Regions from separate parts of the Bradyrhizobium sp. F1.13.3 genome, predicted to be linked through region 2. Evidence: riboswitches for the same ligand, from Rfam matches in the RefSeq annotation. Region 2 holds a riboswitch; the other holds the start of a gene.

Region 1 (8,329 bases), on a different contig from region 2:
CGATCGGCCGAATTTTACTCCTACAGCGTTTGAGTGGGCCATACCCTGTGGTAGCGCTGGTATGGGGATCACGCGATGATGAGGTTCGTTCACAAGCGGCGGATCGGCTGCGGGGCCGCATTCATTGCGGCCTACGCCCTCGTTTTCAATCTCATCCTCTCCAGTATGCTCGCTGCAGGCGTTTCACCCGCCGCGGCAGCCGCGGCTCACGAATTGTGTAGCAGCAGTGGCGATTTGGATGCCGGCCGGACAGGCACGGACAACAGCGGCAAGAAGCTCGCGATACACTGTCCATCATGCGTCGTGCCTCACACTCCGACCGCGCTTCCGCCGCCACAAGCCGGCCTCGCTGACCGTCAATATGTTGAGGTGGTCATCGCCTTTGCGTTCGAAGAAGGGTCAGTTGCGCCGTTTCGATCGCACGATCATCAATCTCGCGCGCCTCCCTTCCTGATCTGACAGCAGCGCTACACCAGCGCCAATATTCGTCAGTTCGATCGGGAGTTTGAATACCATGTCATCCGCTGTACGGCGGCTACTAGTCTGTGCGCTCGCCGGCGCCATCCTTTCTTCACCAGTAAACGCACAATCAAACGGGCAGAAGCAGTTGCCGCCTGTCACTGTTGAAGCCCCTCCGCAAAAGCGTGATGCAACTAGCCGACCATCCCGGGATACGAATCGTTCACCGCGAACGGCGCGTGCCAGACGGGCGCCGGCCGCACCGGTCCAATCAGCGGGCGACCAGATAGGCGCATCGCGCGTGGCGCTCGGCGTCCTCTCGGCACAGCAGGCGCTCAAAGAAATCAACAACACACCTGGCGGCGTGGCCATCGTGCCCGCCGAGGCCTACAGAAACTCGACGGTCTCGAACACGATCAAGGACATTTTGGACTACGTCCCGGGCGTATTCGCCCAGCCGAAATGGGGTGACGACACCCGCCTTTCGATCCGCGGCTCCGGCCTGTCGCGCAATTTCCATCTGCGCGGCGTCCAGCTCTACATGGACGGCATCCCCATCAACACGGCAGATGGCTACGGTGATTTTCAGGAGATCGATCCGACGGCCTACAAATACGTAGCTGTCTACAAGGGCGGAAACGCGCTGCAATACGGGGCTAATTCCCTGGGCGGTGCCATCAACTTCGTCATCCCCACCGGCCGCGATCCGCTTCCAAACGGCGTGTCCTTCGATCTGGGTGCCTTCGGCTTCAAGCGACTGCAAGCCAATGCCGGCGGTGCGAACGGCCCTTGGGACGGCTTTGTCACTGCCTCGACGCAGGCATCCGACGGCTTTCGAGATCACAGCTTCGGATCGAGCAACCGCATCAACGGCAATATCGGTTATCAGATATCGCCGGACGTCGAAACGCGGTTCTATTTCAACGCGAACGAGGTACGCCAGCGCATTCCGGGCAGTGTGGACAGAACCACGGCGCTGACCTCACCCACTTCGGCGGCTCCGATCAACGTCGCTAACGATTGGCAGCGCAATATCGACACCGTGCGGATAGCAAACAAGACGACTATTCGCTTCGAGGATACCCAGGTTGAACTCGGGGCGTTCGGGGTCGATCGGCACTTGATGCATCCGATCTTTCAATGGCTCGACTATCGGTACAAAGACTATGGTGCCTTCGCGAAGGTCACGGACGATCGCTTCATCGGCGGATTCCGCAATAGATTCGTCGCCGGCTTCAACATCCTGAACGGCACCATTGATGCGCAACAATTCGTCAATGTCGGTGGCTTCAAGGGGACGCCGACCTCGTCGTTGTTGCAGAAGCCACGAAATTACTCCGCCTATGCGGAGAATTCGTTCTACTTCGTACCGAACGTCGCTTTCGTGGCGGGCACGCAATATCTGTTCGCGGTGCGCGATCAGCAAGTGAATTTTTCGACCAATGGCGACGTCGATGGTCGGAGCACCTTTAGCCTGTGGAGCCCGAAGGTAGGCCTGCTGTGGCAGGTCGATCCAACTTGGCAGGTGTTTGGCAACGTCTCAGGCAGCGCGGAGGTGCCTAGCTTTGGCGAGAGCGTGAGCCCCAACTTCCTGAACCCGACCTTGCCCAACATCCCGTTCTTCTTGATCAAGCCGCAAACCGCCACGACCTACGAAATCGGAACCCGCATGAAGCGGCCCGACTACGCCTGGGAGATTGCATTTTATCGCGCGAACATCGACGACGAGCTGCTGTGCCTCTACAGCGCGTTCGGCAACTGCAATGTCACCAACGCCAACAAGACCATCCATCAGGGTGTTGAGGCGGGCGCAGGCGCCGCGATCTTCCGCGACGTCTTCGTGAGCGGACCGGTGTCTGACAAGATCTGGCTCAACGTAGCCTACACGCTCAACGACTTCCGCTTCGACAACGATCCGGTGTTCGGCAACAATCAGCTACCAGGCGCGCCGCGCCACTTCGTGCGTGCCGAACTGCTGTACAAGCACCCGAGCGGTCTCTATTTTGGACCCAATCTGGAATGGGTGCCGCAAGCCTACTTCGTCGATAGTGCCAACACGCTGATCAGCTCGGCCTATGCGATTTGGGGCCTAAAGGCCGGCTTCGACAATGGCGGTCCAGTCACCGGCTACATTGAGGCGCGTAACATCGCCAACAAGGCCTATATCGCGAGCGCAAGCATTATTGATCGGGCAACACCGACGTCACCTCTGTTCGAGCCCGGAAACGGCAGGGCCGTCTACGCCGGCGTGAGGTATCGATGGTGAGCACAGGAGATCGGCGCCGCATTTGGGTTCTTTTCCGACCGAGAAAGGACCACGGCGAGCCTTCGAGCGCTTTTGCTTGCGTCCGTCTGCTAGACTTTGCTGGGATGTTGGCAGCGGAAGAGGAGCAGAGGCCGAAACCGAAGGACTGCTGCATGGTCGCGTTTTGATAACCCGGACGCTGTCTCACAGTCGAACAGCTGGATGGGATCATGTTGCGCTGCATGAGTCCGGATGTGGCCCTAAGCCGAAGAGCGCCTCAGTCGCCAGATGCCATTGTCGCTTGGAAACCGAGCACGAGCTGATCTTGCCTCAACCGCAGCTTGACCATAACGCCCCTTTGGACAACGCCAGAGTATGACGATCGACTTTCTTCCTCATACTTTGATATATTAATTCCTAGACCAAGTCATACCATTGAGGTTCGGCTTCAGGCCCGAACCTTATCAGTGCAGGCGGATCAGTGTGCGTACAGTCGCTTGGGGCACCACCTTGACTGCCGTGGCCTTGACGGGTTTTTGGGCTGTAGATTCAGTCCACGCTCAGACGGGGCTGTCGGCGGGCTCACTGCCGCCGGTGACGGTCTCCGCGCCGGCAGCGGTGCCCAAACGCACGCGGCGAGCCGAGACTGCGGCACCGAGTAGCACGCGCCCGCGCTCTTCGGTCTCGCAGCCATCATCGCAGCAATCAGGACCGCTCCTGTCCGCCGGCGCCGGTGCCTCGCCAGGGCGGGGCGACTTATCTAATGCGGTGACTGCGCTGCCAGCGGCCACAACAGTCGTAGACGCGCCCGCTATAAGTCGGCTTGCCGTCGCCACCTACGGGGATCTGTTCCGGCCTCTGCCCGGCTTTAACGTCTCCAATTACGGCCAGGGCGGCATCGGCTATGGCCTCTCGCTACGCGGCTACACCGATGCCGAACATGGCCGCGACATCGCCTATCACATCGACGGTGTTCCGCTCAACGAGGTCTCCTCGCTACACACGCCGAACTATGCCGACCTCAACGTCTTGTTCCCCGAGACGATCAAGAGCATCGAGATCGTGCGTGGGCCCTTCTCGGTCGAATACGGCGACTCCAACATGGGCGGCTCGGTCAACATTGCCACCAAGCAGGCGGAGCCGTTTTCGACCCTCGGAATCTCCGGCGGCACTCAGGGGACAGCGCGAGGCGTAGCCACCTACAGCACGACACAGGGTGCGTGGCTCCCTTATCTCGCGCTCGAAGCCTATCGCACCGATGGATATCGGGATAACAGCTTCATCGATCGTTACAATTCGTTCAACAAGGTCACGACCACGCTGCCTGACGGCGCGACGGTCTCGTTTCGAGCGCAGGCCTACGGCACCGAATACGGTTCACCCGGATATGCCAGCCGAGACGCCATTGCCGCCGGCATTATTTCCGAGCGTTCGGCAACCAATCCCACCGACGGCGGCAATAAGCAGCTTGAGAACTTCGTTACGAACTACGTTTCCGGCGCTCAGGATCAAGAGCTGAAGGGCGCGTTCTTCGTCAGTCACCAATTCTCGAACCGATTCGCCGATTTCGGCGGCGGACAGCGGGCCCAGCACGAGGACCGCACCATGGTCGGCGGCCGTGTCAGCAAGGTCTGGAGCGGCGCAATAGGCGATGACATCCCGGTTCAAGTGCTGCTGGGCAGCAATTGGCGCACCGACTTCATCGAGGCCTTTCAGGCGCCGACCATCGCACGCGCTGTGTCAGGTCCCGTCGCCGTCAACGTGGGATTGACCGAGACGAACGTCGCGGGCTTCGGTCAGGTCCAAATCAAGCCGCTTCCTTGGCTGAAGTTCACGGCCGGCGGACGCTACGACCAATTCTACTACGATATCGATGACCGGATCACATTCGGTGGCACGCCCAACATTTCGAACGGCATCGCCAGCCCCAAGGTCGGCCTCGCCATAACGCCGGTGAAATGGCTCGAATTGTTCGCCAACTATGGCGAGGGCTTCCGCAGCATCGACGTGCCAGCCGAGCTGATCGGCAACCCCGGCATTCAACCTTTCAAGGTCCTCAGCCGTGAAGGCGGCATTCAGTTCATCATCGACCGCTTCAAGCTATTCGCCAGCTACTGGACGACGGATTCGGCCAACGAGGCATTTCAGTCAGCTCCCGGCTTGCCCGTTACCTTTCTGGGCAAGGCCCAGCGCAGCGGATATGACGTCGACGCCCGCTGGTTCGTACTCAGAGACCCGGTCAACGAGGTGTCCCTGTTCGCCAATTTTGTCGGGATATCGGCGCGCCTCATCGATGCAGCTCCTTCGTACTTCGTCCCGAACGTGCCGGACTACGTTGCCAATATCGGCGTCGACTTCAAGCTCGCGACGGGCAATGCGCAAACGGTGTCCGGCTCCGCCTACGTCACCTTCGTGGGCAAGAAGAACCTGACGCAGGATGGGCTCATCACGACCTCGCCGTACTCGCGCGTGACCGGGAAGCTTGCTTATTCATGGCCCGAGGGTTGGACAGCGTTCACGCAGGCTACCTGGTATCCCGGCGATCGTGTGAGCGAGATCGCAATCAATTTCGGCGATCCGGTGGGGGCAAAAACTTCCGACATCTTCGTGAGCGCGCAGCCGACACTCGCCGTGCTGGCGGGTGTGACCTATCGCTTCCCGACCGCCATGGCGGCGGCCGCCCCAAAGCTGGTAACTAAATGATCGATTCCCGTCTCGTTAAATGCCTGCCGCTCGCGATCGCCCTGCTGCTCGGCTCGCTCGCTCCGTCACTCGCCCACGATGTCTGGCTCACTCTGTCGGGACCGGCGAGCGCTCGCCGTGTCGTCGTCAACTACGGTCATCCCGACGACCGTCCTCCCGCGTTCGCAGACAAGGTCGTGGACATCTTTGCGATCACGCAGAGCGGGCGCAGCTCGCTTCTGGACGGTCTTGCGGCCGCGTCGGAAAACGGCTTCCAGATCGCAAGAACAAAGCCGTTCCTCGATGACGGCCATACGCTGCTTGCAGCCCGCTACGACAATGGCTTCTGGATCAAGACGACGGGCGGCGTCTTCCGGAATGCCACGCGGCGCTTGGTGCCAGACGCAGTTGAAAGCGTCTGGTCCGCTAAGTTCGCAAAGGCCATCACGGGAGCCGATGCGCCGTGGCCCGAGCTGCTTGGACATGACCTGGAGCTTGTGCCGCTATCGGACCCGGCCAAAGTCCAGCCGGGGGAGGCACTCAAGATTAAGGTACTGTTTCGCGGCAAGCCGCTGTCAGATGCGGAGGTCGAACGCAGCGACGGCAAAACCCCCGTCGCGGAGAAAGACATACCTACATTCAAGACCGACGCCGATGGCATAGTGACAATTCCCATCGCCAAGCCCGGCCCCCATCTGCTGGTGATAGATCATCGTGCCGCCCCATCGGTTACACCGGATCAAGCGACCGCCGACCTTTACAATGCAACGCTCTGGTTTGGTGTGATCGCCAGCGAGAGGGGGCGGTAGCTCGTCGGCCTCACAGCTTCTGGAAAAGGCTATCCTGTTCACCGGCCCGAGCCGCCGGTCGGGCAAACCAGCAACACACTGGTACGATTTGAACGACGGCATGCGTGAAGGGCCACACGAATATTGACGGCCCATCGCGCAGATGCCACCTTCGTGACCGGTAGTGTCTGCAAGGACTCTTCAAGGGAATGCGGTGCGTCCGTCTCGGCGGGCAATTCCGCGGCTGCCCCCGCAACTGTAAGCGGATAGCCGACGACCAAACGAACCACTGGAGCCCTGCTCGGGCTCTGGGAAGGCGGTCGAAGGCGATGACCCGCGAGCCAGGAAACCTGCTGCCAGCCATAAGTCACGCGCGAACGCATTGGGCGGGGTGCCTCGATGTCGGACAACTAGCCGGTGCATCTGCCGCTTGGGGCGAAGGCAGGTGACTAAGGCAACCGCGGTGACGGTTTGTTTGCGTCGCCGCAGAGCGTTCTTGTGCAACATCTTCATTTCGGCAGCGGCATTGCGCCGGCATTTTCGCTTGACGATAGGGGCATCTCTCAGGGCCTCACACGCAGCATCCAGCGGACGAGGTCTGCCTGGCTGGTCTTGCTGCTCTCTACGTCGCTGTGCCCCATGGCAAGAGCGCAGACCGCCGCCCGGGATACCTCCCGAGAGGTGGAGCCCGTGATCGTCTCACCACCTGCTGCGCGGCGGGCTCCCGGCGTCAGCGCGGGCGCTCAAAAGCCGCGGACGGCCCGCCGCGCCCCGGGGCGCAATCTGTCCGGTCCGGTCGTCGCCGTCCCAGCAACCCAGCCATTGAGCGGCCCGATTCAGACGCCGCTGAACACGGCCGCCGTCACCGACGTCGGCTCCCGGCTCGGAATCACGGCGCGGCAAATGCCCGCGACCGTCGAGGTCATCGACCAGCGCGTTATGCAGGAACTTGGCATCCGGACGACCACCGACGTCGCCAAAGCGGCGGCCGGCGTGACCGGCGGCGACGCTCCGGGTGCACCCGCCATCTTCTCAATGCGGGGGTTTTCCGGCGACCAGATCAGCACTCTGTACAACGGCATCCCAATCGGCCCATCGACCATGACCGGCCGCCCCATGGATGTCGCCGGATTGCAGCAGGTGGAGATCATCAAGGGGCCGGATTCACTCGTAGCCGGCTTAGGGGCGACCGGCGGCGCGATCAATTACGTCACCAAGGCGCCGCACACCGGGCCTGTTATCAATGACACCTTCACCTCCTACGATTCCTTCAACGGTTATCGCGCTGGCTATGGCTCTGGCGGCAGCACACTGATCGACGGGCTCGACTACCGCTTCGACATCAGTCATTTCAACAACAAGGGATTTATCGACGACACTTATTCGAAGCTCAGCAATGTCTCGGGCCAGCTGAACTATCGCGTCAACGACAGCCTGAAGGTCTGGGGCGCGGCCGAGTACAGGCAGGACAAGGACCGCTTCTATTGGGGCACGCCTCTGGTGCCGGCCAATGCGCCGGGCATTGTGCCGACATCAGGCGTCGTCTCGGGCCAGTGGAGCAACTACTACCTCAGCGGCGGCACGCCGGTCCCGGTGACGGTCGATGCGCGCACGCTGACGACGAACTATAACGTGCTCGACAATCGCAGCGGGGCGAACGAGCTGTGGCTGCGAAGCGGCTTTCAATGGGACATCACCAACAACATCTCCCTCAAGAGCCAGGTCTACGGCTATGACGCCCACCGGCACTGGTTCAATAACGAGATCACCTCATTTGATCAGACCGTAGGCAATTTCGCGGGCGCGCAGAGCATCTATCGCGAGCGCCTGGCGCTCGATCACGCGCAACGGCTCTACGGCAACATCACAGACCTTACCGTCAATTCCAATCTGGCCGGCATGGATAACCGTTTCGTCGCCACCGTGGCTGCGAGCAGCTCGCAATTCAACGTCTCGCAGGACACGCTGTTCTCATCGGACTACGTCGATCTCCTCAATCCGGATCGCGGCCTCTATGGCCCGCGCAGCGACGAGAAGATCTACACGCACCTCGACACGACCTCCCTGTCGTTTGAGGACCGGCTCAAACTGACCTCGACCTTCGCCCTGATCGGCGGCATCCGGTTCGAGGACATCAAGCTGGACCGCGCGCGGT
Region 2 (8,329 bases):
TTCAGCCTGATAACATCGAGCGGTCGCGCGAACGGCACCGGAATAGCGTCGTTCTGCGCCGCGTAGCGCATCAAGGCCACCAGCTCGATCTGAATCTCGGTCGCGGCAACGCCGGTGGCGATGAGCGGCGCCGACGCATCGTCGATCAGCACCCCGATCCGCTCGGACACGCGGGCGAGATCGATGCCGTCAAGCGCAGCGCGTAGGGTTTGCTGCTGGAGGAAGCTGAAGTCGGCAGTGAGACAACCCAGCGCCGAAAACGCACTCGATGCGCTGGGAACGACGACCTCGGCGATCCCGTAGAGATCGGCAAGACCCGCGGCGTGCATCGGGCCACCACCGCCGAAAGCGAGAAGCGTGCAGTCGCGTCCGTCGATGCCGCGCTCGACTGTGACGCGGCGGAGCGCACGCGCCATTGTCGCATTCGCGACCTTGATGATGCCGAGCGCGGTTTCGGTCAGGCTCAGCCCCAACGCGCGCGCGATCGGCGCGATGACGTCATTAGCTGCCCTGATGTCGATTCCGATCCGGTCGCCAAGCCTGGTTTCGGGATTGAGATAGCCGAGCACGGCGTTGGCGTCGGTGATGGTCGGCTCGGTACCTCCGCGGCCGTAGCAGGCCGGTCCCGGCTCGGAGCCGGCGCTTTCCGGCCCGACGGTCAGGCCACCGGGACCATTGCGCACGATCGAGCCGCCGCCCGCGCCGATCGAGTGAACCGCAAGCATCGGCTGGCGCAGCGGCTGGTCGCCGAGCATGCGGCCGTCTGTCATCTCGGCCTGGCCATCGACGATCAGGCAGACGTCGGTCGTTGTCCCGCCCATGTCGAACGTCAGCATACGCGACGTGCCGAGCTGACGCGCGATGCTGACCGATGCGGAGACGCCGGCCGCGGGGCCCGACATGGCCATCACCAGCGGCCGCCGCTTCACGGCCGAGATCGGGACCATGGCACCGGCCGAATGAAACACCTGCAGGCCGGGGCCGATCGGCAGCCGCTGCTCCAGCTCGCTCAGATATTCCACCGCGATCGGCATGGCGGCGGCGTTGAACACGGTCGCCGAAGTCCGCTCATATTCACGCGCCTCGGGATTGACCTCGTGCGACAGCGAAACGTGGGCAACGACGCCCTTGAGGCGCTCGCCGAGCATCTTCTCGTGGACGGGATTGGCATAGGCGTGAAGCAGTGCGACCGCGACGCTCTGAACGCCGGTTGCTTTCAGCCAGGCGACCAGGCGCTCGATCTCCGCTTCATCCAGCGCCTTCAGCACCGTTCCCTCGTGGTCGAGGCGCTCGGCAAGGCCAAAACATCGTTCCGGCGGCACCAGCGGCGGCGATTTCGGCGGGACATCGAGACGATAAAGATCGCGGCGGCGATAGCGCGCGATCTCCAGCACGTCGGCAAAGCCTTCGGTCGCCACCAGCGCCACTTTCGGCAGCCGTCCCTCGACGATGGCGTTGGTCACACGCGTGGTGCCGTGGACGAAGCGCTTGACCTCGCTCTTGCGCAGGCCGACCGCCTCAATGGCCTCCAGCATCGCCTGAACCGGAGCCTGAGGTCGCGACGGCACTTTCGCGATCCGCGCCTCCGCGGGGGAGTGCCGGATTGCGATGATGTCGGTGAAGGTGCCGCCGATATCGGTGCCGACCTCCCAGTGATTTTCGTCAGTGCTCATGTGTAGGTCAGCTGCGAACGACGTTCGAACCGGACGCCGGGTCCTTCCCGTCCATCGCCAGGTTCAATCGCAAACCGAGAGCGCTCATCATCATCCCCTGTCATGCCACCGCTTGCGAGCGTGCGACAGAGCGATGGGCTCGGGATAGGGCCAGAGTTGTCGCAACGCATTGGACCAGCCCGCGACGGGCAGGACGCGCGGAGGCACATTTTAGTGCAGCGCTGCCCGCAGGGAGTGCACGCCGGTGTGGATCGTTCCACGCGAGAAAAGTGCGGCGCACCACGCATTTTCGCGGACGAAACGCCACATCCGCTGCAGTGCAATCCACGCGCCGCGCACGGACTGTCTAATTTGCAGGCGATAGACCGGCGCTAAGGGCCCTGCGCGTGCTCATGAGCTATGCATGCCAGTCGGCTCAGCCTCTCTTTATTGGACGATCAGTAAGCGGTGGTTTTGCCCGCTCAACGCATCGCGACCTCACTCCAGGCCTCAGGCTGCAAACGAGGGACGCAGGCGGCGCCAGCCGATGACAATGCCCGTGATGGAGAACAGAAAGCCGAGGGCGCAGAGCCCGACGACCAAGCCGTCACGCAGCAACGGATGCGCGACCAGGACCGGAAAATCCAGCGTGTGCAGTGCGCCGTAGAACCAGCGATAGACCCGCCGCGACGAATCCAGCCTTTGCAGCAAATTGCCGTCCGCGCCGTCGATGTCGAACCAGAGGTCGCCGCAGCAGGAGCGGTAGACCGGGGCACCCGGGACGGTGGACTGCGCGGGATAGTTGTCGTTGTCGGCAAGCACGGACGGTACTGCGCAGCCGGCTGCGAGGCGCGTTGTCAGCCTCTCGACCTCGTGCACATCCAGAGATCCCGTTGGTCGATCGCGGGGCGCATCCCCTGCCTTGATCAAGGTCTGAGCGGCAAGGCCCGTCCGATCCCGCCGATAGAGAGTGCCGTTGAATGCAAACCATTCGGTCTCACGGGCCGACGGCGCTCCAGGCTGCCGATCGATCGATGGGGCAGCCGTCCAGTTCGGTGCGGCGTTCATCACGCTGGATTCGGCCGAGGTCAATTGCCCACGCGAGAATAGTCGCCCGTGATCCATGGAGAGCCAGCCGCTGAAAATCCAGGTCAGCACGAAGACCATCGCCGCGAGGCCGATGAGATGATGCAGCGCATGCCAGCCACGATAGGGCGAGCCGATCTGGCCACCTCGAGGTTTGATCCGCGCAAGCCCGAGCACGGCGCCCAGCAATGCTGCGATCAGGGCCAGCAGCGACAAGGTCCAGACCACGCGATCCCACAGTGGCCAGTTGCTTCGCAGCACCGTTGGATAGATCCAGTGCAGCACGCTCCCGACGAGATTCCAGGTCCGCTCGCTGCGCGTCGTATCCAGGACGATCTCGCCGGTGAGCGAGGAGACATAGACCTCCGTTCCGGCGGCGTCGCCGAGGGCAACCCGAAACAAGGGACGATGGCGGTCAAAGCCGTTCGGCACGCTCCATTGGTCATAGTCCGAGCGCGCAACGATCGTGGCCCGCGCAGCATCGAGCCCACGGCTGCGGGCGTGATCTCGCGCGATGGCCAGCACGACGTCGAATGATTTGACCGACGCGTCGGCCCCATCGGAGGCGCGGACTGCACCCGCGCGCGACGGCCCCGCGACGATATAGACCGGTCCGTCGCTGCGCTGGATCAGGCGAACGCGCGTCGCATCCGCGATGCCGCTTGCGGCCACGGCATCGGCGACCGCAATCCTCGTCTCAGCGCTAGCCAGCGGCACGAGCCCGGCAAAACGTTCCGTTTCCGTCAGAGATGGGAACGGAACGAAGTGCATCACGATTCCCGTCGCGAACCACATCGCGAACAGCAGGCAGAACGCGATCCCGAGCCATCGATGCAGCAGGACGAGCGCGCGCATCATTGATCAGCGTCCTACCATTTGAACGCAGCCGAGATCTCATAGGTGCGCGGCGTGCCCAGCAGGATCTGGTCAGGATAGAACGGATCGCCCCAGATCGCGTAGCGCTTGTCGGTGATGTTGCGCACCCGGAAGGTCAGGCGGGCCTGGTCGACCGCATTGAATACGGCCTTGGGGACGTCGACGAAAGCATAGACGTCCGCGACGGTGTAGGCCTTCAGCGTCACGGTGTTGGCATCGGTGTTGTAGCGGTCGCCGACATGGCGACCGGTGATGCCGAGCTCGACCGTCCAGGGCGTGAAGAACCGGTAGGACGCGCCGGCATTGGCGACGACGCGCGGCACGTTCGGCGGCGTGTTGCCGGAAAACGAGCCGCCGACAAAATCGTAGTCGGCGTAGCGCGCATCGACATAGGCGATGTTGCCCCAGAGGCGCAGAGGCTCGATCGGACGCACGGACGCGGCAAGCTCGACGCCCTTCGACTCCTGCCGTCCGGCAAGGTTGAGCTGCATGCCGCCGGCCGCGGCATAGACGTTCTTGCGCAGGATGTCATAGGCCGAGAACGACCACTCCGCCCGGTTGTCCCAGAACAGGTGCTTGACGCCGGTTTCGTAGGTGCGCGCGGTGGTCAGGTTGAGCGGATCGGTCGGATTGAGCAGGAAGATGTTGTTGGCTGCGATGTCGGCGCCGGTCGCATATTGGCTGAAGAAGGTCAGGCCCGGAACGGCTTCCCATGTGTAACCGATGCGCCCCGTTGTCGGGACCCAGGATTGCGAGAACGGGAAGTTCGCCTTCTCCAGACCGAACTTGTCGGTCGAATTGCGGTCGAGCCCGATATGCTCGACGCGCAGGCCGCCAACCAGCGCGAAGCTGCGCGTGAGCTTCAGCCGGTCCTCGAATGACAGCGCCTCGTTGTCGATCCGCGCGGTCTGCTGCTGAATGGTGAGCAGGCCGCAATAGCCGCGAGGCGGATCGACCAGCGGAACGGAATCGCCGGGAAAATTTGCGGCGCCCGGCCTCACGAAATCAAGGTAGCTCGAGGACAACGTCGTGACCAAGCGGTTGTCAAAGCCGGCGATATTCGTATCCCAGATCAGGTCGGTGATGTTGCCGACCAGGCGTTGGCCGTGCGCAACATAGAAGCGCTCACGGTCAACCATGTTGGTACCGGAATTGAACGCCTCGACCTCATTATTGAACCACGTGCGCTCTGCGCCATAACCATAGGCCTGGCTCTTCAGCGTCAGGTCGGGCGCGAGCTTCAGCTCGAAGCCGCCGCGCAGCCAGACCTCCTGTGCGACGTTGCGATTGTCGAGGACGTTGTAGTTGGTGTTGAAGGTGCGATCATCGATCGTGACCGGGCCGAGATTGGTTTTATTGTAGTTCGAGACGTAATTGCCGGACACGATCCCCATCGTCGCATGCGAGCCGCTGAACGCGATCGGCACCAGCGGCGCACCCCAATAGGCTTTCGAGCGATCTTCCCGATACTCGATCGCACCCCAGACCTTGAGGCTGTCGGAGAAGCGGTAGTTGAGCTGGCCCGACACGTCGAGCGTCTTGGTGTTGGTGTCGTCGGCAAAGCCGTTGAGCGAGGAACGGCTGACGTCGAAGCGGTAGTCCAGCCCCTGCACATTGGTGCTGCCGCCCGAGCCGTAATGCGCCCGGAACGAGTTCAGCGAATCCCAGGAGAAATCCGCCTCGTTCCGGATCGGACCGGTGTGCGGCTGCTTGGTGACGAAGTTGATCGCACCGCCGGCGGCGCCCTCGCCCGAGATCAGCGACGCCGGGCCTTTCAGGAATTCGACGGCCTCCAGATTGGCCGTGTCGGTGATCCGCGAGGTCATGTTCTGCGGACCGATCTTGATGCCGTTGTAGAGCGTGTTGATCTGGCTGTTGGTGAAGCCGCGCATGGAGAACGCCGAGGGCTCGGCCGGATTGTCGCCGGATGTGACGCCCACCGCTCCCTGCGCGACGTCGGACACGGTGCGATAGCCCTGCTCACGCATGGTTGCGGCCGAGATCACCTCCACGGTCGCGGGCGTTTCGCGCACGGTCAGGCCGAGGCGCGAGGCGCTTTCGGCGACTACGTTGGTGTTGAGCGGCGTTTGCGCCGCTGCGATCGGCACGACAGGCTTGGGCACTGCGGATGCAGTCACCGGCCGGCGCGCTGCTGCGCGACGTGGGCCCTGCGCCTCCCGCGCGGCGGGCTTGGCCTGCTTGCGGGATTGGGCGGGCGTTACCTCGACCGGCGGCAGAGGTTCCGGGGCCTGCTGGGCCAGTGCGGCGGGAGCATCAAGGATGACAAAGGATGTGAGCGCCGCGGATGCGAGCAGGAATGCACGCGGTCGTACAATGCGAACAGGAGACACCGTCTTGGACCTCGGAGTGACGTCAGTGGCACGTCACAGCGAACCAAGGTCCCATCTTCCGGCTTCCAGCCTTCCGATGAAGCCGAATGTCTGTACTCCCCGACCGACATCTTCGCGTGTGACCACGGCTGACGGCAGGTCTCCTGGCTCGCGGGTCAGTACCTTGCATCGCCTTCCCGGGACCGAGATACCCAGTGGCACGTGACGCAAGATTCGCCGCTACAGTTGCGGGGGCAGCCACGGCATTGGGGACAACGTCCCCGCACCGCATTCCCTTTTCATCCCCTCTCGGGGAAACCGTCGCGAGCATCTAGGATTACGATCCAGACAGAGTCAATGTGCCAGTTGCGGCGTTATTGCCACAACGACCAGTTTCCTTGGAGATAAGCATGGAAGGCGAGACCTTCCTCTGGCTGATACGGCACGCGCCCGTCGATGGCGTCCCAGGGACGATCCACGCAGCCGACGCGCCGGCCGATCTCGGCGCTCGAGCGCAGCTCGAGGCTCTGCGACACCGCCTGCCGCGGGACGCCACGAGCTATGCGAGCCCGTCGCGGCGCACGGTTGAAACGGCCCGCGCGCTGGGGCTCGAGCCGCTGCAGCTGGACGGATTCCGCGAGCAAGATTTTGGTGACTGGACCGGCCGTCGGCATGACGAACTCGCCGCGACCGGTGGCGAGGCCTATGCACGGTTCTGGAGCGATGCGGCGCGCGGACGGCCGCCGGGCGGCGAAAGCTTCGAGGAACAGGTCGCGCGCGTCCGGTTAGGTCTGTCAAAGATCGGCGCCGGCGCCGCAACGCTCGTCGTGCATTCCGGCACGATCCGCGCGGCGCTTTGCATCGCGCTGGATCTGACGCCACAAGCGGCGCTCCGCTTTGTGATCGATCCGCTGTCGCTGACCCGGATCGACCGGCTCGCGACCGGCTGGCGCGTCGTCTCGGTCAATCAGCCGATGATTTAATCAGGCCGGACGATCCGGCACATTGGCCTGCGCAAAGGTCGCCATGCCGTTGTGGAGCGCGCAAGCCGACCGCACCAGCGGCAGCGCGATGGCCGCGCCCGATCCTTCGCCGAGCCTGAGATCGAGGCTGATCAGCGGTTGCACATTCAGCGCGCGCAGCACCAGCCGATGTCCCTGCTCGGCGGATTGATGCGAGGCCAGCAAGAAAGGCTGGCACGAGGGGTTGAGCCGCGCCGCCGCCAACGCCGCGACCGACACGATAAAGCCGTCGATCAACACGGGGATGCGGCGCTGTGCAGCGGCGATAAGGGCACCGCAGATGGCCGCGATCTCGAGACCGCCGACGGCGCACAGGATCTTTTCGGGCGAAGCGCCCGCAACGCCACGGCGTGCGATCGCAGTGTCGATCACCCGCGCCTTATGCGTACGGCCGGCCGCGTCGATCCCGGTGCCGCTGCCCGCGATCTCCCCGGCGCTCACGCCCAGCAAGCCGGCCGCGATCGCCGCCGATGTCGTGGTGTTGCCGATGCCCATCTCGCCGAAGATCAGAAGATCGGGCTGTCCGGCCTGCGCGCGCGCCACCGCACGTCGGCCGGCTTCGAGCGCAAATGCCAGCTCTGTGGAGGTGAGCGCAGCTTCGACGCTGAAATCGCGCGTGCCGCTGCGCGGCTTGTCGGTCACGATTCCGGCCATCTCCTGCTGCGCCAGCGTGCCGGCGTCGACAACCTCCAGGTTGGACCCCAGCTCACGCGCGAGCACCGAGATCGCGGCTCCGCCGGAGGCGAAGTTCGCCAGCATCGCGATGGTCACTTCTTGCGGATAGGCCGAGACGCCCTGCGCGACGATGCCGTGATCGCCGGCGAAGATGATGATCGGCACCCGCGCCGCGCGCGGTTGCTCGGTTGCTTGCAGGCCCGCAAGCTCGATCGCGAGCTGCTCAAGCCGGCCGAGCGCGCCGGTCGGTTTCGTCAGTTGCGCCTGCCGCGCCACCGCCGCCTCGCGGTGGACTGCGGAGATATCCGGGCATTGTTGGGTGACCCATTCGGGGAGCATGCTGCCTCGCTTGCCTCACGGCCTGCGCTTGAGGATGTAATTGTCCATGATCCAGCCGTGCCGTTCGCGCGCCTCTTGCCGCACCGCGACGATACGCGGGCCGATCTCGGCCAGCGCGCCGGACATGATAATCTGATCGGCCATGCCGAGATAGGCGCCCCACCAGATGTGCAGGCCCGCCGGATCGAGCGACTGGAATGCCGTGCCGCCGTCGAGCATCACCACCACGGTATCGACACCTGCCGGCCAGCCGCCATCGCGCAAGCGGCGTCCGGTTGTAACCAGAAACGGCTCGCCGATGTCGTTGAGCGGAATCGCATGCGCCGCGCACAGCGCCTGGATCGAGGTG

The links. A riboswitch is a leader RNA that binds a small molecule or an ion and turns the genes downstream of it on or off. The one in region 2 is predicted to bind cobalamin.
Region 1: linked by a shared signal. The riboswitch ahead of ABIB66_RS28150 (TonB-dependent receptor) and the one ahead of ABIB66_RS03360 (TonB-dependent receptor) in region 2 are both predicted to bind cobalamin.

What each region holds. Positions count from the first base shown of each region.
Region 1 is NZ_JBEPRI010000012.1:941-9,269, reverse strand. Features, by position in the region: gene ABIB66_RS28170 (DUF2946 family protein) at 76-459, shown strand; gene ABIB66_RS28165 (TonB-dependent receptor family protein) at 515-2,725, shown strand; gene ABIB66_RS28160 (TonB-dependent receptor) at 3,473-5,407, shown strand; gene ABIB66_RS28155 (DUF4198 domain-containing protein) at 5,404-6,195, shown strand; cobalamin riboswitch at 6,340-6,546, shown strand; gene ABIB66_RS28150 (TonB-dependent receptor) at 6,814-8,329, shown strand, end outside.
Region 2 is NZ_JBEPRI010000001.1:741,501-749,829, reverse strand. Features, by position in the region: gene ABIB66_RS03370 (hydantoinase/oxoprolinase family protein) at 1-1,673, opposite strand, end outside; gene ABIB66_RS03365 (PepSY domain-containing protein) at 2,163-3,596, opposite strand; gene ABIB66_RS03360 (TonB-dependent receptor) at 3,608-5,965, opposite strand; cobalamin riboswitch at 6,082-6,282, opposite strand; gene ABIB66_RS03355 (histidine phosphatase family protein) at 6,355-6,927, shown strand; gene cobT (nicotinate-nucleotide--dimethylbenzimidazole phosphoribosyltransferase) at 6,928-7,980, opposite strand; gene cobF (precorrin-6A synthase (deacetylating)) at 7,996-8,329, opposite strand, start outside.